DNA from 4 places in the Streptomyces sp. NPDC093568 genome. Region 1 is predicted to be linked to each of the others. Evidence: riboswitches for the same ligand, from Rfam matches in the RefSeq annotation. Region 1 holds a riboswitch; each other region holds the start of a gene.
What was found. Region 1 has a riboswitch for cyclic di-AMP ahead of ACIRD7_RS05005 (LysM peptidoglycan-binding domain-containing M23 family metallopeptidase). Riboswitches for the same ligand answer to the same signal wherever they lie in the genome.
Positions count from the first base shown of each region.

Region 2: it holds a riboswitch for cyclic di-AMP, as region 1 does, so the genes downstream of both, ACIRD7_RS31245 (M23 family metallopeptidase) here and ACIRD7_RS05005 (LysM peptidoglycan-binding domain-containing M23 family metallopeptidase) in region 1, are expected to answer to the same signal.
Region 3: it holds a riboswitch for cyclic di-AMP, as region 1 does, so the genes downstream of both, ACIRD7_RS28420 (LysM peptidoglycan-binding domain-containing protein) here and ACIRD7_RS05005 (LysM peptidoglycan-binding domain-containing M23 family metallopeptidase) in region 1, are expected to answer to the same signal.
Region 4: it holds a riboswitch for cyclic di-AMP, as region 1 does, so the genes downstream of both, ACIRD7_RS26115 (transglycosylase family protein) here and ACIRD7_RS05005 (LysM peptidoglycan-binding domain-containing M23 family metallopeptidase) in region 1, are expected to answer to the same signal.

Region 1 is NZ_JBIWJD010000001.1:1,165,344-1,172,572, forward strand. It holds gene ACIRD7_RS05000 (alpha-galactosidase) at 44-2,113, shown strand; cyclic di-AMP (ydaO/yuaA leader) riboswitch at 2,421-2,579, shown strand; gene ACIRD7_RS05005 (LysM peptidoglycan-binding domain-containing M23 family metallopeptidase) at 2,584-3,561, shown strand; gene ACIRD7_RS05010 (SGNH/GDSL hydrolase family protein) at 3,840-4,625, shown strand; gene ACIRD7_RS05015 (TetR family transcriptional regulator C-terminal domain-containing protein) at 4,736-5,356, opposite strand; gene ACIRD7_RS05020 (Glu/Leu/Phe/Val dehydrogenase dimerization domain-containing protein) at 5,416-6,594, opposite strand; gene ACIRD7_RS05025 (MBL fold metallo-hydrolase) at 6,773-7,229, shown strand, end outside.
Region 2 is NZ_JBIWJD010000008.1:456,689-463,917, forward strand. It holds gene ribA (GTP cyclohydrolase II) at 1-90, opposite strand, end outside; gene ACIRD7_RS31225 (MarR family winged helix-turn-helix transcriptional regulator) at 213-728, opposite strand; gene ACIRD7_RS31230 (dihydrofolate reductase family protein) at 794-1,927, shown strand; tRNA gene ACIRD7_RS31235 (tRNA-Met) at 2,040-2,113, shown strand; gene ACIRD7_RS31240 (PP2C family protein-serine/threonine phosphatase) at 2,215-3,300, shown strand; cyclic di-AMP (ydaO/yuaA leader) riboswitch at 3,548-3,705, shown strand; gene ACIRD7_RS31245 (M23 family metallopeptidase) at 3,717-4,742, shown strand; gene ACIRD7_RS31250 (PrsW family intramembrane metalloprotease) at 4,851-6,170, opposite strand; gene trmB (tRNA (guanosine(46)-N7)-methyltransferase TrmB) at 6,320-7,174, opposite strand.
Region 3 is NZ_JBIWJD010000007.1:391,280-398,508, reverse strand. It holds gene ACIRD7_RS28435 (M56 family metallopeptidase) at 1-509, opposite strand, end outside; gene fahA (fumarylacetoacetase) at 750-1,970, opposite strand; gene ACIRD7_RS28425 (HAD family hydrolase) at 2,285-3,115, shown strand; gene ACIRD7_RS28420 (LysM peptidoglycan-binding domain-containing protein) at 3,215-3,955, opposite strand; cyclic di-AMP (ydaO/yuaA leader) riboswitch at 3,961-4,146, opposite strand; gene ACIRD7_RS28415 (hypothetical protein) at 4,778-4,954, shown strand; gene ACIRD7_RS28410 (polyprenyl synthetase family protein) at 5,335-6,345, shown strand; gene ACIRD7_RS28405 (CHRD domain-containing protein) at 6,547-7,229, shown strand, end outside.
Region 4 is NZ_JBIWJD010000006.1:501,052-508,280, reverse strand. It holds gene ACIRD7_RS26130 (DUF501 domain-containing protein) at 1-258, opposite strand, end outside; gene ACIRD7_RS26125 (septum formation initiator family protein) at 284-760, opposite strand; gene eno (phosphopyruvate hydratase) at 872-2,158, opposite strand; gene ACIRD7_RS26115 (transglycosylase family protein) at 2,442-3,119, opposite strand; cyclic di-AMP (ydaO/yuaA leader) riboswitch at 3,124-3,321, opposite strand; gene ACIRD7_RS26110 (transglycosylase family protein) at 3,531-4,550, opposite strand; gene ACIRD7_RS26105 (cytochrome P450) at 4,717-6,000, opposite strand; gene ACIRD7_RS26100 (nucleoside triphosphate pyrophosphohydrolase) at 6,417-7,229, opposite strand, start outside.

The DNA of each region.
Region 1 (7,229 bases):
ATGTTGGTACTTGATCGCACCTGTTCGTCTCTGTGGGGGCTTGATGCTGGAGATCTCCGACAACGGCCGTACTTGGGTCCTCTCCGGGCCGACCAGCAGTTACGCCGTCCATCTGACGGAAGGCGACGAGCTGCTGCACCTGCACTGGGGGCCGCGGATCGCGCTCGCCGACGCCGAGGCCCTGGCCGTACGTCCGCTGCCGGAGTACTGGCCCTTCGAGTCCCCGCTCGACGGGCGCGAGGAGTACCCCGTCGAGGGAGGCCCTCGCTTTGTACGGCCCGCCCTGTCCGTGCGCACCGACGAGCGGCGCGGCACCGAGTGGGGCTTCGTACGCCACGAGGCCGACGGCGACGAGCTGCGGCTGCGCTTCCGTGACGGCGGGCTGCACGTCACCCTGCACTACCGCATGCGCGCCGACGTGGTGGAGCGCTGGGTGACCCTGGACAACGAGGGGCCCGTCCTGGAGGTGCTGCGCGCCGACTCGGCCACCTGGACGCTGCCCGACCGGGAGGACTGGCGGCTGTCCCAGCTGCACGGCCGCTGGGGCGCCGAGTCCCGGCTCGCGCAGGCCCCACTCACCTACGGTGAGAAGGTCATCGGCAGCCGGCGGGGCCACACCGGGCACCAGCACCTGCCCTGGGTCGCGCTCGACACGGACGCCACCGAGGAGCGCGGCGAGGTCTACGGCTGCGCCCTCGGCTGGTCCGGCTCCTGGCGCATCGCGGTCGCCCAACTCCCGGACGCGCGCGTGCAGATCACTGGCGGGGCCGGACACGACGACTCGGGCCTGCTCAGCCTCGCGGCGGGGGAGTCCTTCACGACCCCCGTCTTCGCCGGACTGTGGAGCGACGGCGGCTTCGGCGGGGCGAGCCGTGCCTGGCACGCGTACCAGCGCGCGTACGTGATCCCGGACGCCGAGCGGGACCGGCCGGTGCTGTTCAATTCCTGGGAGGCGACCGAGTTCGACATCTCCGAGGAGCAGCAGAGCGTGCTCGCCCGGCGGGCAGCGGCCATCGGGGTCGAGCTGTTCGTGGTGGACGACGGCTGGTTCGGCACCCGCACCAGTGACCGTGCCGGGCTCGGCGACTGGACGCCCAACCCCGACCGCTTCCCGTCGGGTCTCAAGCCGCTCGCCGAGTACGTGCACGCGCTCGGCATGCAGTTCGGCATCTGGGTCGAGCCGGAAATGGTCAATCCGGACAGCGAGTTGTATCGCGCCCATCCGGAGTGGGTTCAGTATCAAACAGGACGAAAGCGGACGGAATTCCGCAATCAGCTCGTCCTGAACCTCGCCCGCGACGACGTCCAGGACTACCTCTGGAAGCAGCTCGACGGGCTCCTGTCCAGCGCCCCGATCGACTATGTGAAGTGGGACTTCAACCGCTGCTTCTCCGATGCCGGCTGGCCGGGCGAGGCGTATCCGCAGCGCCTGTGGACCGACCACGTGCGCGCCCTGTACGGCCTGCTGGACCGGCTGCGCGCCGCTCACCCGGGCGTCGCCTTCGAGTCCTGCTCGGGCGGTGGCGGACGGATCGACCTCGGCGTGCTGAGCCGTACGGACCAGGTGTGGACCTCGGACAACACCGACCCCCTCGACCGGCTCGCCATCCAGCACGGCTTCAGCCAGATCCACCCCGCGCGTGCCATGGCGGCCTGGGTCACCGACAGCCCGAACGCCATGCTCAACCACCGGGCCAGCTCGCTGCGCTTCAGGTTCGTCAGTGCCATGGCGGGTGTGCTCGGGGTCGGCGGGAACCTGGAGCGCTGGACCGAGGAGGAGCTCGCCGAGGCCGGGAAGTGGGTCGCACTCTACAAGGAGATCCGCCCCCTGGTGCAGCGTGGAGACCTCTACCGGCTGCGGCCCCCGCGCGGTGGGCTCAGCGCGGTGCAGTACGTGCTCGGGGACGAGACGGTCGTCCTGGCCTGGCTCCAGGCCCAGAGCTACGGCGAGCCCGTACCGGCCCTGCGGCTGCGCGCCCTGGACCCGACAGCGTCGTACGAATGCCTTGAAACGGGCGAAATTCACCGAGGGGTCGTACTGGTGCATCACGGACTGCGAACCGGCCTGCGGGGCGACCTCGATGCGGCAGTTATTCGCCTCCGTCGCATCTAGGAGTTCTGTCCGAATTGGTGCCTTCATTCCAACTCGCTCTGCAGTGAAGGGAGCTGGAGCAACGTCACGTGAGGAGCGTCATATCCGTGACGTTGCGTCGCCCGTCATGTTCACGTAATTCGCGCGATTTTCAAGGGGCTTTGCGTCGGAAGGCGTCCCGATAATTCACGCAGTGTGACCGGTAATTCCCACAAGGGATCAACGGGAACGCATTCGGACGGAACCCCTCACTTGTTCCCATGCGTCTTCCTCGCTTACGTTCGCCACCAATCCGGACGGACGCCGAATCCTGCCGCCGACCGGACTCCGCGCAAACTCACCCGTCCACGGCAGGAGCGGGGGACCCACAGGTACAACCGCCTGTTCCGGTCTCCGGAACAGGCTTGGGGTCAAGTCGCGTCCCGACGCGGCCGGGCATCTCCAGCCCGCACCCGACAGCTCACCTCGCAGGCGCCGGAGAGGAAATCGCCATGCCCGCGAAGGGTAAGCATCGCCGTCCGAAGTCCCTGCGCTTCACCCGCTCCATAGCCGTCGCCGGAACCGGTGGCGCCGCCCTCGCTCTTCCCCTCATGGGAGCGACCGGCGCCCACGCCGCTCCCGCTCAGTCCGTTTCGGAAAAGGCCGTTCAGTCCCTTCCGGTCGCCGGGCAGAAGTCCGTCGAAAAGAAGGACGCCCAGAAGAAGACGGGCGTGCGGACCTATTCGGTGAAGGTCGGCGACTACCTTTCGAAGATCGCCGACGAGCAGAACGTCAGCGGTGGCTGGAAGCGGCTCTACGCCGACAACCGTGAGGCCGTCGGCTCGGACCCGTCGCTCATCCACCCCGGTCTGAAGCTCTCGATCGGCGGCAAGAAGGCCGCGACGAGCGCCCCCAAGCCGTCGCCGTCCTCCTCCTCTTCGGCGTCCGAGTCGTCGAAGTCCTCCGCGAAGGACTCCTCGGCCTCGAAGTCCTCCGCCTCGAAGCCCTCCGCCGCGAAGAAGGCGACGAAGAAGGCGACGAAGAAGGCGGCCACGACCGCCGAGAACGCGAGCACCGCCACCGGCTTCTCCGCCCCCGTCTCCGGCGCCGCCGTCGGCACCGCGTACAAGGTGGCGGGCAGCATGTGGTCCAGCGGCTACCACACCGGTGTCGACTTCGCCGCCGCGACCGGCACCCCGCTGAAGGCGGTCGGCGCGGGCACCGTCGTCTCGGCCGGCTGGGGAGGCGCGTACGGCAACCAGGTCGTCATCCAGCTCGCCGACGGCTACTACGCGCAGTACGCCCACCTGTCCTCCCTCGGCGTCTCGGCCGGACAGACCGTGACCGCGGGCCAGCAGATCGGCCTCTCGGGTGCGACCGGCAACGTGACCGGACCTCACCTGCACTTCGAGATCCGCACCACCCCGGACTACGGCTCGGACGTGGACCCGGTCGCCTACCTCCGCTCCAAGGGCGTCGCCATCGGCTGACCCCAGCCCGCGCGAAAGCCACCTGCCTGACACGCAGCCGAAGGCCGGACCCCGATCCCCGGGTCCGGCCTTCGGTGTGTCTGCGGAGTGTGAGCGGTGCGTCTGCGGCCCGATCGGGCACCAACACCCCTGCTCAAAAGGCTATTCCGGGTTTGGTGAACACTTGGGGAGTGGCTTATCTCACCGCACGTCAACCCTTTCCTACGGTCGCGTAGGTCACATTCAAAGGTGAATCATGTCCCGACGTGGCAGACGATTCGAAGAGTGACAGCAGATCAGTGATCGGGTCGTACGTCGCGGTGGGGGACAGCTTCACCGAGGGCGTCGGCGACCCCGGGCCCGACGGGGCGTTCGTCGGCTGGGCGGACCGGTTCGCGGTCCTGCTCGCCGACCGGCGCCCCGAGGGCGACTTCGACTACACGAACCTCGCCGTGCGCGGCAAACTGCTCGACCAGATCGTCGAGGACCAGCTTCCGAAGGCCGTCGAACTGGCCCCGGACCTGGTCTCGTTCTGCGCGGGCGGCAACGACATCATCCGGCCCGGCACCGACCCCGACGAGGTGGCCGAGCGATTCGAGCGGGCCATCTCCCGGCTCACCTCCGCCGTCGGCACCGTCATGGTGACGACCGGCTTCGACACCCGTGGCGTGCCCGTGCTCAAGCACCTGCGCGGCAAGATCGCCACGTACAACGGCCATGTGCGGGCCATCGCCGACCGGTACGGCTGCCCGGTGCTCGACCTGTGGTCCCTGAAGACCGTTCAGGACCGCAGGGCCTGGGACGGCGACCGGCTCCATCTGTCTCCCGAGGGGCACACGCGCGTGGCGCTCCGCGCGGGCCAGGTCCTCGGCCTGGAGGTCCCCGCGGACCCGGACCAGCCCTGGCCGCCGCTCCCGCCCCGCGGCACCCTCGAGGTCCGCCGGGACGACGTCCAGTGGGCGCGCGAGTACCTGGTGCCGTGGATCGGCCGGCGGCTGCGCGGTGAGTCGTCGGGGGACCATGTGACGGCCAAGGGCGCCCTGTCCCCGGACGACATCAAGATGCGGATCCAGTCGGTGGCTTGAGAGCGCCGCGCGAGTCACGTGGTGCGTCCGGGCCATACCGACGTCTGGTCGGTGCGGCTCGGACGTACGCCATTCCGGGAGGGCGCCCCGGAACTTCTGACGCGACGGCGTCAGCGCGTCGACGCCGTCAACGCCTCCCGCTCCAGTCCCAGTTCCCGGGCCAGCGCCTCGTCCGCCCACTGCTGGGCACGCGCGCGTGAGACCGCGCCCGGGTACGACGTGAGCTGCACGGCGAGGCCGTCGAGCAGGGCCGTGAGCCGCAGGGCCGCGCCCGTGGGATCCGGGCACCGGAACTCGTCGGCGGCCACGCCCTCGGCGATGACCTCGGTGATGGCCGCCTTCCACTGCCGGTCGAGGTCCCGGGTGACCTCCCGCAGCGCGGGCTCGCGCAGCGCCGCCGCCCAGCCCTCGATCCACAGCCGCCAGCCCTTGGCCTGGCCGGTCGGGGCGTACCAGCGCACGGCCGCCCGCAGTCGTCGCAACGCGGTGGTACGGCGGCCGAGGAGCCGGCGCAGATGGGCCAGGTCGCCTTCTGCCGCGTGCGCGAACGCGGCCGCCACCAGCTTCTCCTTCGTGGCGAAGTGATAGAGCACCAGCGCGTTGCTCACCCCGAGCGCCGAGGCCACGTCGGAGATCCTGACCGCCGCCACGCCCCGTTCCTCGATCTGCTCGACGGCGGCCCGCAGCAGTTCCTCCCGCCGCTCCGCCACGCTCAACCGCACTCTTGTCACGCCGTAACCCTAAGCCTCACCAGGAGCGACCGCCCTGCCGCGCCCGCGTCGGGCCGCCGTCACCGATGCCAGCCGAAGCGCTCGGTGATCAACGGCAGCCGCTCCGCCGCGATGGCGTGCGCGGCGGCCCGGGGCGTCGTTCCGTCGGCCTGGGCGCGGGTCAGCGTGAGGTCGGTGAGGGCGCGCATCGCGCGTCTGGTGTGGTCGAACGCCTCGTCCGCGTCCGGGCCGATGTCCCCGAACAGGGTCCACCACCACCAGGCGTTCGTGGCCGAGTTGACCACCACGTCCGGCAGTACGGTGACGCCGCGCGCCGCCAGCAGATCCTCCGCGTCCGGCCGTACGGGCATGTTGGCCGCCTCGGCGATCCAGCGGGCGGTGACACGGCCCTGGTTCGAGGCGTCGATCGCGTACGAGACGGCTGCCGGAACCAGTACCTCCGCCTCGGCCGACAGCCAGGCGTCGCCCGGCAGTTCCCGGTCTCCGCGGCGCAACGCGGCGCGGTCGATGGTGCCGTAGCCGTCGCGGGCCGCCAGCAGCGACTCGATGTCGAGGCCCGCCGGGTTGGCGATCGTGCCCTTGATGTCGGCGACGGCCACGACCGTGAGTCCCGCGCGCGTGAGGAAGCGCGCGGTGGCCCCGCCCATGGTGCCCAGGCCCTGCACGGCGACGCGCGTCCTCCAGTACGGCAGACCGGCCCGGTCCAGAGCGGTCAGCACCGACTCCGCGACTCCGCAGCCGCCGACCAGCTCGTCGAGCCCGATGCCGTCGACCTCCACCGCGAACGCCTCCGCGAGCCGCTGCCGGGCGGCCTGCTCGTCGTCGAGCAGCGGATACACGGCCTGCACCGACGAGACGAGCCCCGCCTCGGCCGCCGCGCGGTCGACCACGTCCTGGGTGAGACCGAGGTCCTCGCCCGTGGTCCAGAAGTTCTCGATGTACGGCCGCATGCTCCGCAGGTAGCGCACCAGGAGCCCGTACGCCTCCGGATCCCGGGGGTCGCAGTCGATGCCGCCCTTGGCGCCGCCCAGGGGGACGTATCGCGCCTCCGGGTCGTAGTGCAGTGCCTCCTTCATGCTCATGCCGCGGGCGAGCCCCGTGACCTCGTCCAGCGTGCAGCCCGGCCGCATGCGCAGCCCGCCGCTGGCCACCCCGCGCACCAGTCGGTCGACGACCAGGAAGCCCTGACGGCCGGTGACGTGATCGGTCCAGGTGAGCGACAGCAGGGGGGTGGCCATGGGTTCTCCGGGGTCGGGGCCGCTCCGAGGGGTCGTGAGCCCGCGCGGCTACTGAACGATGAGTCAGTATCGGAGGCGGGCGAGGACATGTCAACGCGGTGTTGGGGTCAGGGGGTATCTGGGACTGTCGGAGCCGCCGACCATAATGGAATTCTCACCGAATCCACCTGGAGGTACCGTGGCCGGTTTCCGTCTCCCGAGTTCCGGGCTGCGCGCCCTGCGGCCCGAGGCCTTCGGCGTGGACCCGAGCGGTGAGCGCATGGCGCGCATCCGCAGATCCCCGCACTTTCGCAACGGCGTCTTCCAGAATCCCGGAGGCGCCGCCCGGACCAGACCGTCGGGATCGATGCTGGAGTTCGCCAAGGTCTTCTACGACAAGGACACCCGGCCCCGCCGCGCCCCCAAGGGCACCGTCCCGGTGCACCCCACCACCTACGCCGACCTGGCCAAGCCGCCTGCCACGGGGCTGCGCCTGACCTGGATGGGGCACTCCAGCGTCCTCGCGGAGATCGACGGTCACCGCGTGCTCTTCGATCCCGTGTGGGGCGAGCGCTGCTCGCCGTTCCCCTTCGCCGGGCCCAAGCGTCTGCACCCCGTGCCGCTGCCGCTCGCCGCGCTCGGACCGGTCGACGTCG
Region 2 (7,229 bases), on a different contig from region 1:
CAGCTCGGCGTCGATGCGGTAGCCGTCCTGGAAGCGCAGCGGGACCCGGACGCGGGCGCGCTGGGTGGCGGCGGCGGTGAAGTCGGGCATGCGGGTTCTCCGGGTTCCGTACGTGCGGGCTGCTTCAGATTTGAATCAGCTGCTCGGTCAGGACCCTACCCCTGCTTTAAATTTGAATCAACAAATTTGAATCAACGGGACTGTCGCGCGGATCACGAACAGGACTTGCCGGAGCGCCGCCGCCAGGGCACGTCGTCCGGGGAGGCGTGCGCGCCCTCCCCCTGGAACCCCTCGCCGACCGCCGTGAAGATCTCCTCCAGCTGCCCGACCTGCTCGGGCGTCAGCCGGTCGAAGAGCAGCGATCGCACGGTCTCCACATGACCGGGCGCCGCGCGCTCCAGCACCCGCATGCCCTCGTCGGTGAGGGCCGCGATGCTGCCCCGCTTGTCCCAGCGGCAGTCCTCGCGCCGCACCAGGCCGTCCCGCTCCAGCCGGGTGACGGCGTACGTCAGCCGACTGCGGGTGATTTTCAGCCCTTCGGCGAGGTCGGTCATGCGCAGTCTGCGCTCCGGGGTTTCGGAGAGGGTGGCGAGGATGGAGTAATACAGATGGGGCATGCCGGCCTCCTGCTGGAGCTGCCGGTCCAGCGCGTCCTCCACGAGAGCGGCGGCCGCGACGTACGCGCGCCAGGCGCGCTGCTCCTTCGGGGTGAGCCAGCGAGTCGTCATGTGACCAGTGTAGGTTTGTTTCAAAGTTGAACCAAGATCAGATCGCCGAGCCGGAGAGCGCGCCCATGCCGTCGTACCCCTACGTCCTGCTGTCGGCCGCCGTCTCCCTGGACGGCTACCTCGACGACACGACCCTTGAGCGGCTGCTGCTGTCCAGCGTCGCCGACTTCGACCGGGTCGACGAGGTCCGGGCGTCCGTGGACGCGATCCTGATCGGCGCCGGCACGATCCGGGCGGACAACCCCCGGCTCCTGGTGAACTCGGCCGAGCGGCGGGCCGCGCGGGTGGCGCGGGGCAAGTCGGAGTACCCCTTGAAGGTCACGGTCAGCGCGTCGGGCGAGCTGGACCCGGCGGCGAACTTCTGGCACACCGGCGGCGACAAGATCGTCTATACGACGGAGAAGGGCGCGGAGCGGCTGCGGCGGGAGCCGGTCGCCGCGGACGTCGTCGCGCTGGGCGAGGAACTGGACTGGCGGGGGCTGCTGGCACACCTGCGGGAGGTGCGCGGTGTCGAGCGGCTGATGGTCGAGGGCGGCGGCACGGTCCACACCCAGTTGCTCCAGCAGGGGCTGGCGGACGAGCTGCAGCTGGTGCTCGCGCCGCTGTTCGTCGGGGACTCGGGGGCGCCGCGGCTGTTCGGGCCGGGCGCCTACCAGGGCGGGCGGCTGCGGCTGCTGGAGACACGGCGGATCGAGGACGTCGTGCTGATGCGCTACGAGCCGACGGCACCCGGGGCCGGCGCCCTCCCCGCCGCCGCGGACCGGCACTGGCTGGCGCTGGCCTGCGAGCTGGCGGCGCAGTGCCCGCCGTCCGCGACGGCGTTCAGCGTCGGGGCCGTGGTCGTGGCCGCCGACGGGACCGAGCTGGCGCGCGGGTACTCCCGGGAGGGCGACGATCCGGTGGTGCACGCGGAGGAGGCGGCGCTGGCGAAGATCGCGCCGGGGGACCCGAGGCTGGCGTCCGCCACCGTGTACTCCAGCCTGGAGCCCTGCACCCGGCGCTCGTCGCGTCCCGTGCCCTGCGCACGGCTGATCCTGGAGGCCGGGGTGCGCCGCGTGGTGACGGCCTGGCGGGAGCCGGACACGTTCGTGACGGGGGCCGACGGCAGCGGGATGCTGGCGGCGCACGGGGTGGAGGTCCTGGTCCTGCCGGAGTACGAACAGCGGGCCAAGGCGCCCAACGCCCACCTGTCGTCCTGACCCGCCGGGTGTGACGCGGCCCGCACAACCGACCGAAAAACCCTGGTCAGAGCCGCCCGCCGGAAACGCGTGTGCTTCGGGTCCTGCGGATGGCGTACTATGGATTCACCGACGCGGGGTGGAGCAGCTCGGTAGCTCGCTGGGCTCATAACCCAGAGGTCGCAGGTTCAAATCCTGTCCCCGCTACTGAAGGCTCAGGGCCGGAACTTCTCAGTTCCGGCCCTGAGTGTTTCCCCGGTCGGCCCCCAGCACTCGCTGCCCGCCCCCTGATCGGCAACCCTGATCAGGTGGAGCAGCGGCGGATCTCATACGCGCGCCGGTTCGTCCGGTTGCTCCCCGCCCTGCTGATCGCGGCAGGTGCCGCGTTCGACCACGTCACCCCCACCGGCTTCACCGGCGCGCCCTTCTTCACGGCGGCTCCGCTGGTAGCCGCTCCCCTCTACTCGCTGCGCGGCACGGTGCTCACCGGTGCCGTCGCCCTCGCCGTACTGCTCGTGCTGCGGGTCCTGAGCGGCGGCCTGACCCGGGCGGAGATCCTCACCGAGCTGGCCACGGTCCTGGTGGTCTCCGTCCTCGCCGTCCTCATCAACGTCCTCGTCCGCCGCAGCGACCAGCGCCTCGCCTCCGCTCGCGAGATCGCCGAGGCCGCCCAGCGCGCCGTGCTGCCGGAACCCGGCGAACGCATCGGCGGGTTCCGGATCGCGGCGCGCTACGAGGCCGCGCAGACCGGCGCCTCCATCGGCGGCGACCTGTACGCCGTGCAGGACAGCCCGCACGGCGTCCGGCTGATCGTGGGCGACGTGCGAGGCAAGGGGATGGGGGCGGTCGGGGCCGTCGCCGTGGTCCTCGGGGCCTTCCGGGAGGCCGCCGAGCAGGAGACCACCCTGGAGGCGGTCGCGCAGCGACTGGAGAGGGCACTGGAGCGGGAGCGCAGGCGGCGCGACGGGGCCTCGGTCCGCGAGGGGTTCACCACCGTCGTACTCGCCGAACTGCCGCACAGCGACGGCGTCGTGCGGCTGGTGAACCGTGGGCATCCCTCCCCGCTGCTGCTGTACGCCGACGGCTCCGTGCGCTCCCTGCCCGCCACCGAACCGGCGCTGCCGCTCGGCATGCGCGAGCTCGGCGCCTGGCCCGACCGGGCCGACGAGGCCGACTTCCCGAGCGGGGCCACACTGCTGCTGTACACGGACGGACTGTCCGAGGCGCGGGACGACAGCGGGCGGTTCTACGACCCCGAAGCGGGGCTCGCCGGGCGGGCCAACGCCCTGCGCGAGCCGGCCGCGTTGCTCGGCGTGCTCGCGGCGGAGGTGCGCCGGCACTCCGGCGGCGGGATGGCGGACGACATGGCGCTCATGGCCGTTCGGCGGCCGTGACCCCCGTTTCTTGATCCTTCTCACCAAGGGTGATCGGATGAGCGCCCTCCGCATAACAACTGACATACCGTCAATACCTGTGGGACTCCTGAGCCTTGGCCAACTCGCCCGATTTAGGCAGCTGATGACCCGTAAGTCCAGGCGAAAATCGTTAATGATCAAGCGGAACAGCTTGGAATCCACACCCCGGGTCTATTAACGTTCGATAACGCAGCGCGGTCGTCCCAGCCGTCACAAGAGGCGGCTCCGTGCTCATGCGCCGAGTCCCGCAAGGGAGCCGGGGAACCACCACCCTGGGGTGAATCGCACGGATTCCGCCGTGGAAGCACGGTTGGTATACGCGCGTAGGAGACCTTCCTGCTCCGAACCCGTCAGCTAACCCGGTAGGCGAGAAGGAAGGAAAGGAGTACGCCCACGTGGCGTCAAACCGGCCTGCTCCGCAAGCCCCGTTCGTGCCGAGTCGGCGCAGTACGGAAACCTTCGGCTACGACAGCTACCGCACCGACGAGGGCCCGTTCGAGGAGTGGAATCCCACCGCGGAGTCCATCCGTCCCGTTCGTGGCAGGCACCGTGTCTCCAAGCAGCGCGGCGGGGGACTCGCCCGCAGCTCCACGGTTCTCGGCGTAGGCGTCATAGCCGCCGTCGGCGCGGGCGGTATGGCCAGCGCGAACAGCGGCAAGCCGCCGGTCGCCATCACCATGCCCGACCTGCCGCTGATCTCCGACGACTCCGCCGAGCCCGCCGAGGACACGGCCACCGCGCTCAGCACGATGGGCGAGACCACCGAGCAGACCGCGCAGGGCGCCTCGGACGCCGGTGAGGCGCTGCGCAGCCGGATCATCGCGCAGGCCGAGCTCCAGCAGGACCAGATCGACACCAAGGCCGCCGAGGCCGCCGTCGCCGCCGCCGAGAAGGAGGCCGCCGCCGCGGTCGCCAAGGCGGAGCAGGAGGCCAAGGAGAAGGCCGCCGCCGCGAAGGCCGCCGCCGAGGAGGAGGCCCGCAAGAAGGCCGAGGCCGAGCGCCTCGCCGAGCTGGCCAAGCAGTTCACGCTGCCGACCTCCTCGTACACCATCACCTCGACCTTCGGTCAGGCCGGCGCCTACTGGTCCTCCGGCTACCACACCGGCCTCGACTTCGCCGCTCCCACCGGGACGCTGATCAAGGCGATCCACTCCGGCACCATCACCTTCGCCGGCTGGGACGGGTCGTACGGCTACAAGACGGTCCTCACCCTCGACGACGGCACCGAGCTCTGGTTCGCTCACCAGTCCTCGATCAGCGTCAGCGTGGGCCAGAAGGTCAACACGGGCGACGTCATCGGCCGCGTCGGCGCCACCGGCAACGTCACCGGCGCCCACCTGCACCTCGAGGTGCACCCCGACGGCGCCGCGAGCGGCATCGACCCGATGGCGTGGCTGCAGAGCAAGGGCCTCACCGTCTGAGGAACCCCACGGGCTCACGGCCCCAGGGCTCCTGAGCATCACCCGACTCCGATCCACCGGCGGTCCCGGCGGCGTCCCCCCGACGCCAGGACTGCCGGTTTTCGGCGTTCAGGGCGAGCGGTAGGGGTTGTACGCCGGGTAGGGCGCCGCCGGCCCGTAACCCTGACCGTACGGCTGCCAGTGGGCGGGCGCCCCGTACCCGTACGCCGGCCAGGCCTGAGCCGACAGCGCGTGCTGCAGCGCCGGCCGGGCGAACTCCCGCCGGGCCCACAGCGCGTGCAGCAACTCCTGCTCCCGTACGACGTAGTCCGCGCCGGCCCGCCCGCGGCGCCCCCGGTGCCGCAGGAACGCCAGCGACGTGGCGTAGGCCTCGTACTGCGCCACCGACCGTGCCGCCGCCCGGCCCCCGTGCCGGCGCGCGTACTGCCGGGCCACCCGCCGGTCCCGCATCGAACCCAGCACGTACGGCTCGCCCGGGGACAGCCACCCGGCGGCCACGTAGGCGGGCAGTTCCTCGCGCACGGTTCTCAGCTCGCGCTGCCGGGTCCAGATCACCAGCCAGGTCAGCAGCCCGAACGCGGGCACCATGAGTGTCGCGTACACGGCGAAGAAGCCGTACTCGCCGAAGGTCGAGGAGCCGTTCCACAGGGCGTGCATGCCCATGGCGAGCAGCAGCCCGAGCAGCGGGAGCAGGACGCGGCGCACGTGCTGGCGCTCGCCCGACAGCGCGGCGATGCCGAAGCCGATGCCGGTCAGGACCGTGAAGAGGGGGTGTGCGAAGGGCGACATGATGACGCGGACGAAGAAGGTCGCCGCCGTGACGGAGGCGATGCCGCGGTCGCCGGTGAGCTGGTCGGTACCGAAGGCGGTGCCGAGGTAGAGGATGTTCTCGGTGAAGGCGAAACCGGTGGCGGTGACGCCGGCTATCACCACGCCGTCGACGATCCCGGTGAAGTCCCGGCGGCGGAAGAGGAAGACGAGCAGTACGGCCGCCGCCTTCGCCAGCTCCTCCACGACGGGCGCTATGACGGTCGCGCCGAGGGTGTCCGCGTGCGACGGGTCGGCCGTCGCGGTCGCTATCCATCTGGTCGCGAAACTGTTGGCGACGATGGCTATGAGCGCCGCCGCGCACGCGCCCCAGGCGAAGGAGAACAGCAGATTGCGCCACGGGCCCGGCTCGACCCGGTCCAGCCAGCGGAAGGCGGCGACGAGGAGCGGCACGGGCAGCACCGCCAGTCCGAGCCCGACGAGGAACCCTTCGGTGCCGGTCTGTTCGCGCACCAGGGCGAGGATGACCAGCCCGGAGAGCGCGAGCAGGGTGCTGAGCGCGCCGTAACGCACCCAGCGTTTCTGCCACCAGTGCGCGTGCCGCAGTGCGCCGCCGGTGGGACCGGTGGGGTGCGTCGGGTACGGGGGACAGGTGGCCACGGCATTGACCCTAACGAGGCAGGGGCGCCGCCCGCAGCAGCGCGAGTGGGGCTCGGGCGCCGGTGGGGGGTTGCTGTCGGTGCTGCTGTCGATGATCTGGTCGGTGCTGTGCGCGTCGATGTCGTTCGGTGCTGGTGTTCCCGCTGCTCCTACCGCTGTACGCGGCGGAAGAGCAGGTCGTTCACCACATGACCCTTGTCCAGTCCCTGGCCCTCGAAACGGGTCAGCGGCCGGAACTCCGGACGGGGCGCGAAACCGCCGTCGGGCCGGGTGTTCTCGAAGTCGGGATGCGCGCTCAGCACTTCGAGCATCTGTTCGGCGTACGGCTCCCAGTCGGTGGCGCAGTGCACCAGGGCGCCGGGCTTGAGCCGGGTCGCGGCGAGGGAGAGGAACTCGGGCTGGATGAGCCGCCGCTTGTGGTGGCGCTTCTTGGGCCAGGGGTCGGGGAAGTAGACCCGCAGCCCGTCGAGCGAGTCCGGCGTGAGCATCTCGCGCAGCAGGATGATCGCGTCGCCGTTGCCCACCCGGATGTTGCCCAGTCCGTTGCGGTCGGCGAGGGCCAGCAGGTTTCCCTGCCCCGGGGTGTGGACGTCGATGGCGAGGATGTTGGTTTCGGGGTCGGCGGCGGCCATCTGCGCGGTCGCCTCGCCCATGCCGAAGCCGATCTCCAGGAAGACCGGGTTGTCGTTGCCGAACAGCTCACCGAGATCGACGACCTGCTGCCCGTCGATGTCGAGCCCCCACTTGGGCCACAGCCGCTGCAAGGCGTCCGCCTGTCCCGCGGTCACCCTGCTCCGCCGCGGCTGGAAACTCCTGATCCGCCGCTCGAAGTGCGACCCGGCCGGATCGGCCTTGGGGCCGTCCGGGAACCGCGGCTCCCCCTTGGCCCGGGTGTGCCGGACGGAGACACCGGGGACATGACGGGGGTGCTCACCCTCGGCCACGGGCTGACCTGGGGTGGTGCCGGGGCGGGGGGCTTCGGGGGCGTTGAGGGAGTCAGACACAGTGCGTCGATTTTACGTGCTCCCGCAGCCGGCCCAGAGGCCTCCGGCCGGGCTC
Region 3 (7,229 bases), on a different contig from region 1:
CCCGTCGTGACGATCAGCTGGGCCGGGCTGCCCGGCATCCACCAGGCGTCCGGGTACTCGTCCTCCAGCACCAGCAGCGGGCCGCGCGCCGAGCCCAGCCCCGCCGGCAGGTCGGGGGCGCGTTCGCGCAGATGGGCCCTGGCCTGGCCGCGTCGCCGGCGCGCCTCGACGAGTTCACGGGCCAGCATCGCGGTCGTCCAGGCCGCGCCGCAGGCCAGCAGCAGGGTGAGCGCGCTCGCCCAGGCCGGGGTGGCCGAGAGGTCGTACGCTTCCGTCACCGACGGCGGTGCCGGAGCGAAGAGCTGGGCGCGGACCGTGCCGAAGACGGCGGCGGTGCCCAGGGACAGGGCCGTCAGGCAGCACAGCAGGACGGTGGCGACCAGGCACTGCCACACCCAGAGCGCGACCACCGGTTCCCGCTCGGCCCAGGTGGCCCGGGTCAGCGCTCGGGGGACGGGTACGGCGGCCGTCAGGGCGACGATGCTCAGCAGGAGCATGCAGACGGTCATGCCAAGGTCTCCGGATCCTGGACGGGACGGTGCGGGGATGGCACAGCGGGGCGGCGGTCCGCGAACGCCGGTCGTGGCGCGCTTTCCACCGCCAGCCAGTATGACGGTGACCTTTGAAGGAGTCAGGGGGAAAGACGCGCCGAATGCGCGCTCCGGGCCGGCATCACACCCGCCCGAGGCCGCGCCCGCGACCGCGAACCACCCGGTAGGAGCCCCGAGTTGGCCCGGACCCCACTGTCGTCACCCCGCCACGATCCGCCCCGTGACGTCACCCAGCCCCACCCGGACCCCACCGGGACCGGGCGCCCAGGCGGTCAGCGTCACGACATCGCCGTCCTCCAGGAACGTCCGCTTGCCGTCGGGGAGTTCGAGCGGGTCCCGGCCGTTCCACGTCAGCTCCAGCAGTGAGCCGCGCTCGCGCTCGGTCGGTCCGCTGACCGTGCCGGAGCCGTACAGGTCGCCGGTGCGCAGCGAGGCGCCGTTCACGGTCATGTGGGCGAGCTGCTGGGCGGCCGTCCAGTACATGGTGGAGAAGGGGGGTTCGGAAATCACGTGGCCGTTGACGGCCACCGAGATACGCAGGTCGTAGCCGCCGGGTTCCGTGTCGGAGCCGGAGTCGTCCAGGTAGGGCAGCAGGGGGTGCGTGCGCTCCGGTGGTGCCACCCGTGCCTCCTCCAGGGCGTCCAGCGGGGTGATCCACGCCGACACCGACGTGGCGAAGGACTTGCCGAGGAAGGGGCCGAGGGGGACGTACTCCCAGGCCTGGATGTCGCGTGCCGACCAGTCGTTGAGGAGGCACAGGCCGAAGACGTGCTCCCGGAAGTCGCCCAGCGCCACCTGTTCGCCCATCCGCGACGGTGTCCCGACCACGAAGCCGACCTCGGCCTCGATGTCGAGGCGGACCGACGGGCCGAAGAGCGGCGCCGGATCGGTGGGCGCCTTGCGCTGGCCCGAGGGCCGTACGACGTCCGTGCCGGAGACCACCACCGTGCCCGAGCGGCCGTGGTAGCCGATGGGCAGGTGCTTCCAGTTGGGGGTCAGCGAGTCCGCGGCGTCGGGGCGGAACATCTGGCCGACGTTCCGGGCGTGGTTCTCGGAGGCGTAGAAGTCGACGTAGTCCGCGACCTCGAAGGGGAGGTGCAGGGTCACCGAGGACAGCGGGTGGAACAGGTCGCGGACGGTCTCCTGGTGCGCGGGCACCGTCACCCACGCCGTCACCGCGCGGCGCACGTCGGACCAGGTGGTGCGGCCGGCCGCGAGCAGCGCGTTCAGGGAGTCCTGGGCGAGCAGCGGGGCGTACGGCGAGCCGAGGGCGTGGGCCGCCTTGCCCGCGTCGAGGACGTGGTCGCCGAGCCGGACGCCGACCCGTCGCGCGGGGTCAGAGCCGGGAAGGGAGAAGACGCCGTACGGAAGGTTGTGTGTGCCGAAGGGGTCGCCCTCGGGGAGATCGAAGGGGGGCATGGGGTGCTGCCTCACTCTCATCCGCTCCGTATGCCATGTGGTCGGGCCACACGTTACGGGTGGGGCGCCCGTCTTGGGCAGTGCCGGCCTCGCGTCGCCGGTGCCGGAGAAACAGCAGGTCGTCACGGCGGGCGGAGGTTCAGGCGCGGCTCAGGCGCGCTCCGGCACCACGTGGGAGTGAAATCGCGACGGGGAAAGGACAGTTGTGGGCGCGGAAGCAGAAGCGGAACCGGAACAGGTGTCAACGCATGTGAACACAGCAGCCGTCCGGTTCAGGTCGAGTCGATGGGGCCTCCTGTCCGTATTCTCTGATCATGGCCCCACCCATCGCATATTCACTCATCGCCACTGACCTGGACGGGACGCTGCTCCGCGGTGACGACACGCTTTCCGACCGGACCGTCGACGCGCTCGCGCGGGTGGCGGCGGCCGGTGCCCAGCACCTCGTCGTGACGGGACGGCCGGCGCCCAGAGTGCGTCCGCTGCTCGACGACTTGGGCAGTACGGGGCTCGCGGTGTGCGGACAGGGCGCGCAGTTGTACGACGCGGGCGCGGACCGTCTGCTGTGGTCCGTCACGCTCGACCGGGAGCTCGCGGAGACAGCGCTCGGCAAGATCGAGGCCGAGGTGGGGCAGGTGTACGCCGCCGTCGACCAGGACGGCGTCGACGGGCTCACGCTCATCGAGCCCGGGTATCTGATGCCGCACCCGACCCTGCCCGCCGTACGCGTCAGGCGCCGCGGAGACCTGTGGTGCGAGCCGATCAGCAAGGTGCTGCTACGCCATCCCAGCCTGTCGGACGACGAGTTGGCGGCGACGGCGCGTGCGGTGGTCGGTTCGCTCGCGACGGTCACCATGTCGGGGCCCGGCACCGTCGAACTCCAGCCATGCGGCATCACCAAGGCGACCGGTCTCGCGCTCGCCGCCGAGCATCTCGGGCTCGGTCCGCGCGAGACGATCGCCTTCGGTGACATGCCCAACGACATCCCGATGTTCGACTGGGCCGCGCGGGGCGTCGCGATGGCCAACGCGCATCCCGAACTCAAGGCGGTCGCCGACGAGATCACCCTGTCGAACGAGGACGACGGCATCGCGGTCGTCCTGGAGAGGCTGTTCGCGGGGAGCTTGGCGCATATCGTCCAGTAGAGGGTGATCTCCAGTAGAGGGTGATCGTCCAGTAGAGGACGATATGCGCCGATGAGTCGCTTACTTCCCCGGGGGCCCGGGAGTCCCGGGGGCGATTCCCTAGTAGGGCCCGTTCACGTTGTCGATCGAGCCGTAGCGCGCGGCCGCGTAGTTGCACGCGGCCACGATGTTCGCGACCGGGTCGTAGGGGTCGTACACCGTGCCCGGCACGTGGTACGCCGCGAACGTGGGGTCGATGACCTGGAGGAGGCCCTTGGACGGGGTGCCCGCCACGGCGTTGGAGTCCCAGTTGTTGATGGCCAGCGGGTTGCCGGACGACTCGCGCATGATGTTGCGGTGAATGCCGTCGTATGAGCCAGGGATTCCGTTTTGCGCCATGATGTCCAGCGCGTTGCGGATCCAGCCGTCCAGGTTGTTCGGGTACGACTTCACCGAGGTCTGGGTGGCCTGGGCGACGGAGGACTTCTTGGCGGGTGCGGACGCCTTGTCGGCCGTCTTGCCCGGCGCTGACGCCTTCTTGGTCGCCCGGACCTTCAGGTCGACGCCCGGGTGGATCAGGCGGGGGTTGTCGCCGATGACCTCGCGGTTGTCCTTGAAGAGCTGCTTCCAGCCGCCCTGGGCGTCGTAGCGGTCCGCGATGCCGTAGAGCGTGTCGCCCTTCTTGGTGGTGTACGTGATCGAGCCGGCCTTGGCCGTGGTGGAGGTCTTGGCGGGCTCCGCGGCACCTGCGGTGGTCGCGCTCAGGAGCGGGAGGGCGAGGGCGACGGTGCCGGTGCCGGCGAGGACGGCACGGTGGGTGAGCGGGTTGGTGCGGGGGCGGCGGTGCTTGCCTCGGGGCATGGCGCTGTTCCTCTCCGGCGCCTGCGAGGTGAGCTGTCGGGTTCGGGCGGGAGATGCCCGGCCGCGCCGTCTCGCGACGGTGCGACTTAACCCCAAGCCGGTGCGCGGGCGCCATCAAGGCGTCCGGTCCGGCGACTTACCTGGGTCCCCCGCTCCTGCCGCGCGTGTGTGAGTTACGTCGGGGATGACTCGGGCGGCGGCAGGATTAGGCGTCCGCCCGACGAGCGGGAACGTATGCGAGAGCACATGCCCGGAACAAGTGCCGTAATCACCTGTCGTGCGGTTGACCATGGTCTGAGGCGTATGGGGCGCTTGATCCTTTGCGGTTGCCAAGCCTCAACTTGCGTTCGGGGCAAGGCGGGGAGGGGTGTGCCCGGCCCAGGGTGCGGGCGGGGGTGAGTGACCCAATTCACTGGTGATCACAGAAGTGGCAAATCGGGCAATGGCTCCAACTCGCCTTTAACCGGCTGTCCGTGGAGTCCGTTTTTCCCGCGTCCGACGGAAAAGGGCCTCTTCGCCCTCCGGGTGGAGCGCGCCGCCGGGGTCGTGAAATGCCCCTTTTTGCAACTCATTGCCGTGTGCGGCCCGGAAGGGGCCGGTGAGCTCCCGGCCTCAACACGCGGGTCTGCTCGCCCACTTCCGCGCCGGGCTGCCCGGCCGCCGGGTCGGCGACCCCCGTGAGGACGGAACCTCCCATGCGGTGCACGTCGTTGTCATGACGATCGAGCGGCGCGCGCGGGTCGTGATGTGTCGTCTCGCAGGGGGAGGACATACGGATGTGCATGAGCGGGATCCCCGGCCGGTCGGCGGACCGGACGCATCGTGCGCCGCGGCCGGCGCGCCGCGGCCTTCGCGGCCTTCGCGGGCTTCGCGGCGAGCCCGGCGGGCCCGGCGTCCACCGCGGTCGTGCCGGCCATCGGTTTCGGTGGCCCCGTGCCCGCGCTGATCGACCCGGGGCTCCCTGGGGTCGTGGTGGCGGCAGGCACCGCCATGGCGTAGTGGCCGCGAACGATCAGGGCCCCGCCCTCCGGCGCGCGGCCCCGGCCGTGGGAGGCGGGGTCTGTGGGCCTTGTCGGCATGCCCAGGCCCCTGCGGGCGGCCGCGTCCGCGAGGGCCGGGACGCGGATGGCCTGCATGTTCTCGGATCCGATGGCGGCGTCGGTTCGGGATACAGGCCGCTACTTCCCTATAAGTCGATGGATATCCGGCCTTATCACGTGATCAAAAAAATACCGGCCGTGATCCGATACCGCCCGTGGTGGACGGGTGGGCGGCATCGGTGATCGAAACCTGACCGGATACGCTGACTTGAGTGATGGCAGCGACCTATCGACAAACCGTGTAACCGCCAGTAGACACCAGCAGACAGGAGACCCCTCGTGACCGTCGTCGGGCCGTTCGGGCTGAGCGTGCGGGACCAGGCTCTGGAAGCCGATGTCCAGGCCGGATTGGCGGCTGTCGAGGAGGGATTGCTCGAAGCCACCAAGAGTGAGGTCCCCTTCATCACCGAGGCCGCCCAGCACCTGGTGCGGGCCGGTGGGAAGCGGTTCCGGCCGCTGCTCGTGATGCTCGCCGCCCAGTTCGGGGATCCGTACGCGCCGGGGGTCGTCCCGTCGGCCGTCGTGGTCGAGCTCACCCATCTGGCGACGCTCTACCACGACGACGTGATGGACGAGGCGGCGGTACGGCGCGGGGTCGACAGCGCGAACACCCGCTGGGGGAACTCGGTCGCCGTACTGACCGGCGACTTCCTCTTCGCGCGCGCCTCGCACACCCTGGCCGACCTCGGGCCCGAGGCCGTTCGGGTGCAGGCCGAGGCGTTCGAGCGGCTGGTCACCGGACAGATCCTGGAGACGGCGGGGCCGCAGGACGGCCGGGATCCGATCGAGCACTACCTGGATGTGCTCAGCGGGAAGACCGGGTCGCTCGTGGCGGTGTCGTGCCGGTTCGGGGCGATGATGTCGGGCGCCGACGAGACGGTCGTAGACGTGTTGACCCAGTACGGAGAGCGGCTCGGGGTCGCCTTCCAGCTGGCCGACGACGTCCTGGACATCGCGAGCGACTCGCGGGAGTCCGGGAAGACGCCGGGGACGGATCTGCGTGAGGGCATTCCCACGCTGCCGGTGCTGCGGTTGCGGGAGCGGGCCGAGCGGCTGGGGCTGGCCGAGGACATCGCGCTGTGCGAGCTGCTGGACTCCGATCTGAGTGACGACGCGCGGCTCGCGGAGGCGTTGGCCCAGCTTCGGGTGCATCCGGCGCTCGAGCAGGCTCGGCGGGACACGGTGCGGTACGCGGAGGATGCGCGGGCCGCGCTGGCGCCCTTGCCGGATCTTGATGCCAAGGCGGCGTTGATGGAGTTGTGCGACGCGGTGGTGCATCGCGCCGGGTAGGGGTTTCCAAGGGGCTTCGCCCCCTGGACCCCCATCGGCCTGAACGGCCTCGTCCTCAAACGCCGGCTGGGCTGAAAAGAACCGTGTGACGCAGGTCACAATGCTGGACTGAGTCCAAAGTAAGATCGCCTCCGTATGAATGCCCAGAAGCTGACGCAGGGGGCGTCAGCTGCATTACGGGGAGAAAACAGAATCATGGGCATGAAGACGACGTTCTCGAAGCGCCGTAAGAGCCTGATCGTCACCGCTGTCGCGGTGGCCGCCGCCGGTGGTGTCGCCACCGCGGTGATTCCCGCCTTCGCCGCCGGAAGCGCCCGCGCCGACCACGCGGGCCACGCCGGAAGCGACCGTGCAGACCACGCGGGCCACGCCGGAGGCGACACGCAGGGGATCGTGAGCCGGAGCGGGGACCTCGGTGCCGGGACCCACGGTGGCGGGGGTACGGTCCTCGCGGCCAGTCTCCGCGGGGCGAACGAAGTCCCCGTGGCGGGTGGGCCCGCCGTCGGGGACAGGGACGGTGCCGCGCTGCAGTTCGTGAAGGTCAAGGGCGAGAAGGTCTCCGTCGCCGTCACCTGGCGCGGCACCGGCAAGCCGACCGCCCTCCACATCCACCAGGGCGCCAAGGGCACCAACGGCGGCATCAAGGTCGACTTCGGCGGCCTGCTCGGCAAGAGCAAGGGGCACAGCGTCACGGGGACCGTCACCGTGAAGGACCCCGCCCTGCTCAACGCTCTGAAGACCGACCCGAGTTCCTTCTACGCCAACCTCCACACCGCCGAGTTCCCGGGCGGCGCCGTGCGGGGGCAGCTCCACAAGGTCACCGTCGCCAAGTTCGACTTCCGCGACGCGCTCGACAACTTCCAGGCGTCCGTCATCAAGGGCAA
Region 4 (7,229 bases), on a different contig from region 1:
CATCTCCTTCATCACCCCGTTCGCCTCCAGCGTGCCGATCGCCGACGAGGCGCGCGGGCACGTCAGGTAGTACAGCGTCGGGAACGGCGTGCCGTCGGGCAGCCGGGGGGCCGTCTCGACCACGTCCGGCTGTCCGCAGGGGCAGCGGTGCGCGATCGCGCGCAGCCCGCGCGGGGGGCGCCCGAGCTGCTGCTTGAAGGCCTCGACGTCCGCGTCGGTGGGCTCGGTGCGCGGGGTGGGCGGCGGGGGCGTTTCCATGCCTGTCTTTCTATCGGTTCGGTTCTCACTGGGTGGCGGCGTCGGCCTTGTCGACCCCGTCCCAGATGTGCGCGTACCAGGGCAGGTCCGCCGCGCTCCGGTCGGTCCGCGACTTCTTGGCCGCGTCCGGGTCGATCACGACGTAACCGGTCTCCCCGGGCATCACATAGTGCAGCCGCTGCCGGATCTGCTGCTCGGCGTACGCGTCGTCCTGCCAGCGCGCCTTGAGGTCGCGCAGCTGCTCGACGCGCCGGGCGGCCTCCTCCTGCTGCCGCTGCGTGTCGGCGATCTCGGCACGCTGGGAGACGTACTGCCTTATCGGGTAGGCCAGCGCCACGACGAGGGAGCAGACCACCAGCGCGAGCAGCGCGGCGCGTCCGGTGAGCCTGGAGCGCCGGGCCTGCCGCTTGGTCTGGGAGCGGTAGACGCGGGCCGCCGTCTGCTCGCCGAGCAACCGGATCCTGGTCGCGGTGGAGAAACGGTCCCGGTCCTTGACGGCCATCGGCTCTCCGCCTCCCCTTTCACGTGCGTACGTCCCCGCACACGGTACGGGACCGAGTACGGGGACGTACGTACGACTGGCTAAGCCTTACCCAGGTGGGGTCAGCGGAGGTCAGCCCTTGAAGCGCGGGAAGGCGCTGCGGCCGGCGTACACCGCGGCGTCGTCGAGGATCTCCTCGATGCGCAGCAGCTGGTTGTACTTGGCGACGCGCTCGGAGCGGGCCGGGGCGCCGGTCTTGATCTGGCCGCAGTTGGTGGCGACGGCCAGGTCGGCGATGGTGACGTCCTCGGTCTCGCCGGAGCGGTGCGACATCATGCACTTGAAGCCGCTGCGCTGGGCGAGCTCGACGGCGTCCAGGGTCTCGGTGAGCGAGCCGATCTGGTTCACCTTGACCAGGAGGGCGTTGGCGGTGCCCTCCTCGATGCCGCGGGCGAGGCGCTCGGGGTTGGTGACGAACAGGTCGTCGCCGACGAGCTGGACCTTGTCGCCGAGCTTGTCGGTGATGACCTTCCAGCCGGCCCAGTCGTCCTCGAACAGCGGGTCCTCGATGGAGACGAGCGGGTAGGCCGCGACGAGCTCCTCGTAGTACTCCGTCATCTCGGCGGCGGAGCGCTCCTTGCCCTCGAAGAGGTACTTGCCGTCCTTGTAGAACTCGGAGGCGGCGACGTCGAGCGCGAGGGCGATCTGCTCGCCGGGGGCGTAACCGGCTTCCTTGATGGCCTCGAGGATGAGGTCGAGGGCCTCACGGTTGGAGCCGAGGTTCGGGGCGAAGCCGCCCTCGTCGCCGAGGCCGGTGGACAGGCCGCGGGCCTTCAGCACCTTCTTGAGGGTGTGGTAGACCTCGGTGCCCCAGCGCAGCGCCTCGGAGAAGGACTCCGCGCCGATCGGGGCGATCATGAACTCCTGGATGTCGACGTTGGAGTCCGCGTGGGATCCGCCGTTGAGGATGTTCATCATCGGGACGGGCAGCAGGTGCGCGTTCGGGCCACCGAGGTAGCGGAACAGCGGCAGGTCGGACGCCTCGGAGGCGGCGTGGGCGACGGCGAGCGAGACGCCGAGGATGGCGTTGGCGCCGAGGGAGCCCTTGTTGTCGGTGGCGTCCAGGTCGAACATGGCCTGGTCGATCAGGCGCTGCTCGGTGGCGTCGTAGCCGACCAGCTCGGGGCCGATCTGCTCGATGACGGCGAGGACGGCCTTCTCGACGCCCTTGCCCTGGTAGCGGTTCGGGTCACCGTCGCGGAGCTCGATGGCCTCGAAGGCGCCCGTGGAGGCGCCGGACGGGACGGCGGCACGACCCGTGCTGCCGTCGTCGAGGCCGACCTCGACCTCGACCGTGGGGTTGCCTCGGGAGTCCAGGATTTCCCGGGCTACGACGACGTCGATGGACGGCACGAGCATCTCCTTCTTCGGATGTGACGCGGGTACGCAGACCGCGGTGGGTGCTGCGAGACGAGCCTAACCGGCTCCAGGCACCAGACCAGCGGTCGACCGCCCCGTGGACAGAACCGAGAGTAAATTGTTTCCGAAAGGAACAAAGACGCGGTACAAAAAACCCCGCCCCGGTGCGTACGGGGGAAGACGCACCGAGGCGGGGAGCGTGGGGACGGGGGTGACCCTCACGACGCCTTCACTATGAGGTCCACGTGGATGAAGGCGCCGTGGTTCAGCTGTCGCCCGTCTGTTACTTCAGGTGCAGCTGCTGACCGGGGTAGATCAGGTTCGCGTCCTCGACGATGTCCTTGTTCAGCTGGAAGAGCTTCTCCCAGCCGCCCTTGACGTTCTTCTCCTCGGCGATCGAGCTGAGGGTGTCACCCTTGGCGACCTTGTACTCGCCGTCGCCCTTCTTGACCTTCTTGCCGGTCGGGGTGGTGACGGTCTTGGCGCTCTTCTTCGCGGCCGGGCGGTCGGCGGAGCGGGAGGCCGACTGCTGCTCGGAGGAGCGGGTGGTGGACTCGGTGCTCTGCGAGGAGGAGCCGGAGTACGCGGCGCTCGACAGGCCGGTGCCGCAGTTCGGCCAGGCACCCTTGCCCTGGCTCGCGAGGACCTTCTCGGCTATCTCGATCTGCTGGGCCTTGCTGGCCTGGTCGGCGGTGGAGGCGTACGCGGTGCCGCCGTACGCGGCCCAGGTGGAGGCGGAGAACTGCAGACCGCCGTAGTAGCCGTTGCCGGTGTTGATCGACCAGTTGCCGCCGGACTCGCACTGGGCGACGGCGTCCCACTCGGAGGCGGTGGCGGCCGAGGCGCTGCCGGCGGCCATCAGCGGGGCGGCGACGGCGGCGGCACCGGTGACGCCGACGACGGCGATGGCGCGAGCGGCCTTGGACGGACGACGGTGCTTGCCCTTGCTGGAAAACAGCATGGATGGATCCCCTCACCGACGCCTGCGAGGTGAGCTGTCGGGTTCGGGCCGGTTGAGTGCCCGGCCGCGCACGTCCGCCTTCCGGCTTCCGTTGCGCGACTTCACCCCGAGCCGGCTCCGGCGGTACGGCCCCGAAGGGCTCAACCGCCGGACCCGGCGCAAACCTTGGGTCCCCCGCTCCTGCCTACGGCGCTTTACGCGACGACTGTTCCCGTACGGCCGCCGGCAGGATTCGGCGTGACGGCTGTCGGGGCTCGCACTGATGGCGAGCGGTCATGACCGTAGACACGCGATTCGCGGAATTTCAAAGACGATCAGGGCTTCTGAGATCTATCTCTCACTACTGTTAAAACGGACATTATATGGCGAAACATGACGCGAACTGGCGCTGTTTTTCGCCCCGTTCGACCGTTATTCGACGGGGACGTCCAGGGTCTGACCGGCGAAGATGTGGTTCGCGTCAGGACCGATGGCCGTTTCGTTCGCCTTGTACAGCGCGCGCCACCCGCCTTCGAGGTCAAGGGAGTCGGCGATGGAGGCGAGGGTGTCACCGGCACGGACGCTGTACGAGGCGTGCCGACCGGTGGACTTGGTGGCACCGTCGACGGCGTCGCTCTCGTCGGCGCTGGGGCCGCGATGACGTCCGGAGCCGGTCGTCGTCGCGTCGTCGATCGACCCGGTGTCCACGAGGCTCCAGGAGCCCGCGTCCTGCTCCGAGTTGTCCTGATTGTCACCCTTGGGCGTCTCTATGGGAGAGCTGTCCGGCGACTGTGAATCCTTCGCGGCGGGTGACTCATCGGACTTCTCGGAGCCTTCGGACGAAGAGGGCGAGGAGGAGGAAGAGGGGGAATTATCGGGCGATCCGGACGAGGTGCCGGGGGTGCCGCTCGACGAGTCCGACGGGTCGCCGGAGGGGGTCGAGCCGTCGGACGAGTCGGATGAACCCGACGAGTTGGAGGAGTCGGATGATCCGGGCGAATCGAGCAAGCCGGATGAACCAGACACCTCGGAGGGTGAGTCCTCCGCCACTCCGGTGTCGAGATCGACCGAGCCGGACTTCGGCGTGAGCCCGTTGAGCACCGCGCAGGTTCCCCAGGGGCTGGTCCCCCGGTCCGCCAGGACGTCCTGCGCCACGGCGATCTGCTGGGAGCGGCTGGCCAGGTCGGGACTGGTCGCGTAGTCGAGGCCGCCGTACTTCTCCCAGTCGTTCTGGGTCAACTGGAGCCCGCCGTAACGCCCGTTGCCGGTGTCCGCGCTCCAGGAGCCGCCGCTCTCACAGTCGGCCACCTTGTCCCACACGTTGCCCTCGGCCGCGCTCGCGCCCGTGGCGCCGAGGAGCGGGATGGCGATGGCGGACCCGGTCACGCCGGCCGCGACGAGGAGAGCCGGAGCCTGACGGGGGCGACGGTGACGACCGTTCCCGGAGAGCATGCGGGGGCCTTTCACGAGACAACAGTGACCAGGGCGCGTAAAACCTGGGCGCCTTGTTGATCCGTGAACGTATAGGCAGACGATCACTTGTCACAAGTTAATGCCGCGTAGATCACGTGAAGATCACAGACATGAGCGCGTGTCACGTTCACGACGGCGGACAGAGTCACCCAACTGGGGTGAACTCCACCGGAAGCGTGCGCAGTCCGCGCATGATCAGACCGCCGCGCCATCTCAACTCCCCCGGATCCACCGCGAGTCGGAGGTCCGGAAGGCGCGTGAGGAGAGTGGCGAGTGCGGTCTGGCCCTCCAGCCGGGCGAGCGGGGCGCCGAGACAGTAGTGGATGCCGTGGCCGTAACCGAGGTGCTGGTTGTCGCGGCGGCCGAGGTCGAGGACGTCCGGGTCGGCGAACCGCTCCGGATCGCGGTCGGCGGCGGCCAGCACGACGAGGACGGGGTCGCCGGCCGCGATGTCCTGCCCGCCGATGGTGAGCGGCTCGGTGGCGAACCGCCAGGTGGCGAGCTCGACGGGGCCGTCGTAGCGCAGGAGTTCCTCCACACCGGTCTCCAGGAGGGCGGTCTCGTGCGCGGCGAGCGAGGACTGGAGGCGGGCGCGCTGCTCGGGGTGGGTGAGCAGCGCGTAGGTGCCGTTGCCGATGAGGTTGACGGTCGTCTCGAAACCGGCGAACAGCAGGATGAAGGCCATCGCCGCGGCCTCGTTCTCGGTGAGGTGCTCACCGTGGTCGGAGGCGCGGATGAGACCCGAGATGAGGTCCTCGCCGGGGTCGGGAGTGGCGGGAAGTGCCTCGCGCTTGCGGTGGATGAGGTCCGCGAGATAGCCGCGCATCTTCTTCACCGACCGCGCGACCCCGCCCCTCGGGCCGCCCCGGTGCCGGATCATCATGCCCGCCCAGTCCCGGAAGTCGTCCTGGTCCTCGCGGGGGACGCCCAGCAGGTCGCAGATGGCGTAGATGGGGAGCGGGAAGGCGAACTCGTGGATCAGGTCGGCACTCCCCTTCTCCGCGAACCCGTCGATGAGTTGGTCGGTGAGCTCCTGCACCCGGCCCTCGAACTCGGCGACCCTGCGGGGCGTGAAGGCCTTCGAGACGAGCCGGCGCAGCCTCGTGTGGTCCGGCGGGTCGATGTTGAGCAGATGCGTCATCAGCTCGGCCTTGCGCTCCCCCGGGATACCGGTCTTGCCCTTGGCGTGCGCGGGCTCGTCGTGGTGGGCCGGGTTCTTGGAGAGCCGGGGGTCGGCGAGGGTCTGCTTGGCGTCGGCGTACCGGGTGACCAGCCAGGCCTCCACCCCGCTGGGCAGCCGTGTCCTGTGCACGGGGGCGTGCTCACGGAGCCAGGCGTAGGCCGGGTAGGGGTCGGTGGCGAACTCCCAGGTGAAGAGGTCCGGGGGCCCGGGGGTGGGGGTCGGGGTGGGGGTGGGCTGGTTGGTCACTCCTTGACGGTAGCTGGCGGGTCGGGGGGTGCGCCGAGGGGCCGGGAGGCTACGGGGCGCCGAGGTCTTCCGGGCTCGCCCGAGGGCCCGGGAGGCTACGGGGCGCCGAGGCCATCCGCGGCTCGCGGAGAGACCGGGAAGCTACGGGGCGCCGGGGCCATCCGTGGCTCGCCGAGAGACCCGCAAAGCTACGGGGCGCCGGGGCCATCCGCGGCCCGCCGAGAGCCCGGGAAGCTACAGGGCACCAAGCATCCGCGGCCCGCCGAAAGCCCGGAAAGCAACGGCGCACCAAGACCATCCGCGGCCCGCCGAAAGCCCGGAAAGCAACGGCGCACCAAGACCATCCGCGGCCCGCCGAAAGCCCGGAAAGCAACGGCGCACCAAGGCCATCCGCGGCCCGCCGAGAGCCCTGGAAGCTACACGGCGCCGAGGCCCTCCGCGGCTCGCACCGCGTCCCGGTAGGTCCTGGCCGCCACCCGCAGGGCCGCCTCCGGGTCCACGCCGGCCGCCTCCGCTCTGACCGCCATCGCCAGCAGCTCGTAACCGAGGCCCTCCCCCGTCGGCAGTGGCACCTCCAGACCCGCCGTGCGCACCCGGGACGCCAGCTTGGCCGCGAGGGCGAGGCCCGGCTGGCCGAGCGGGATGCCCTCCGTCACCGACTCGCGCCGCTTCTCGACCGCCTTCGTGCGCAGCCAGTGCTCCTTGACCTCCTCGGGGGTGGTCGCCGTCTCGTCGCCGAAGACATGGGGGTGGCGGTGGATGAGCTTGGCGACGATGCCGCCGGCCACGTCGTCGATGGAGAAGGGGGCTTCCGGATCCTCCTCGGCTATCCGGGCGTGGAAGACGACCTGGAGGAGGACGTCACCCAGCTCCTCGCGGAGTTCGTCGCGGTCACCGTCCTCGATCGCCTCGACGAGCTCGTAGGCCTCCTCGATGCCGTACTTCGCCAGGCCCTTGTGGGTCTGCTGGGAGGACCAGGGGCACTCGGCGCGGATGCGGTCCATGACCTGGACGAGGTCGAGGAGCCGGGCGCCGGGCAGGTCGTAGGAGGCGGGGAGCAGCTCCAGCTCCGGCATCTGGACGCGGCCGGTGCCGGCGAGGCGGGCGAGGCCGTCGGTGAGCGCGGGCTCGCCCTCGCCGGTCGCCACGACCACGGCCGTGCGGCCGCCGGCGCACGCCTCGATCAGGTCCTGCGCGGTCGGGGCGGCCTCGTCGACGGTGATCCCGGC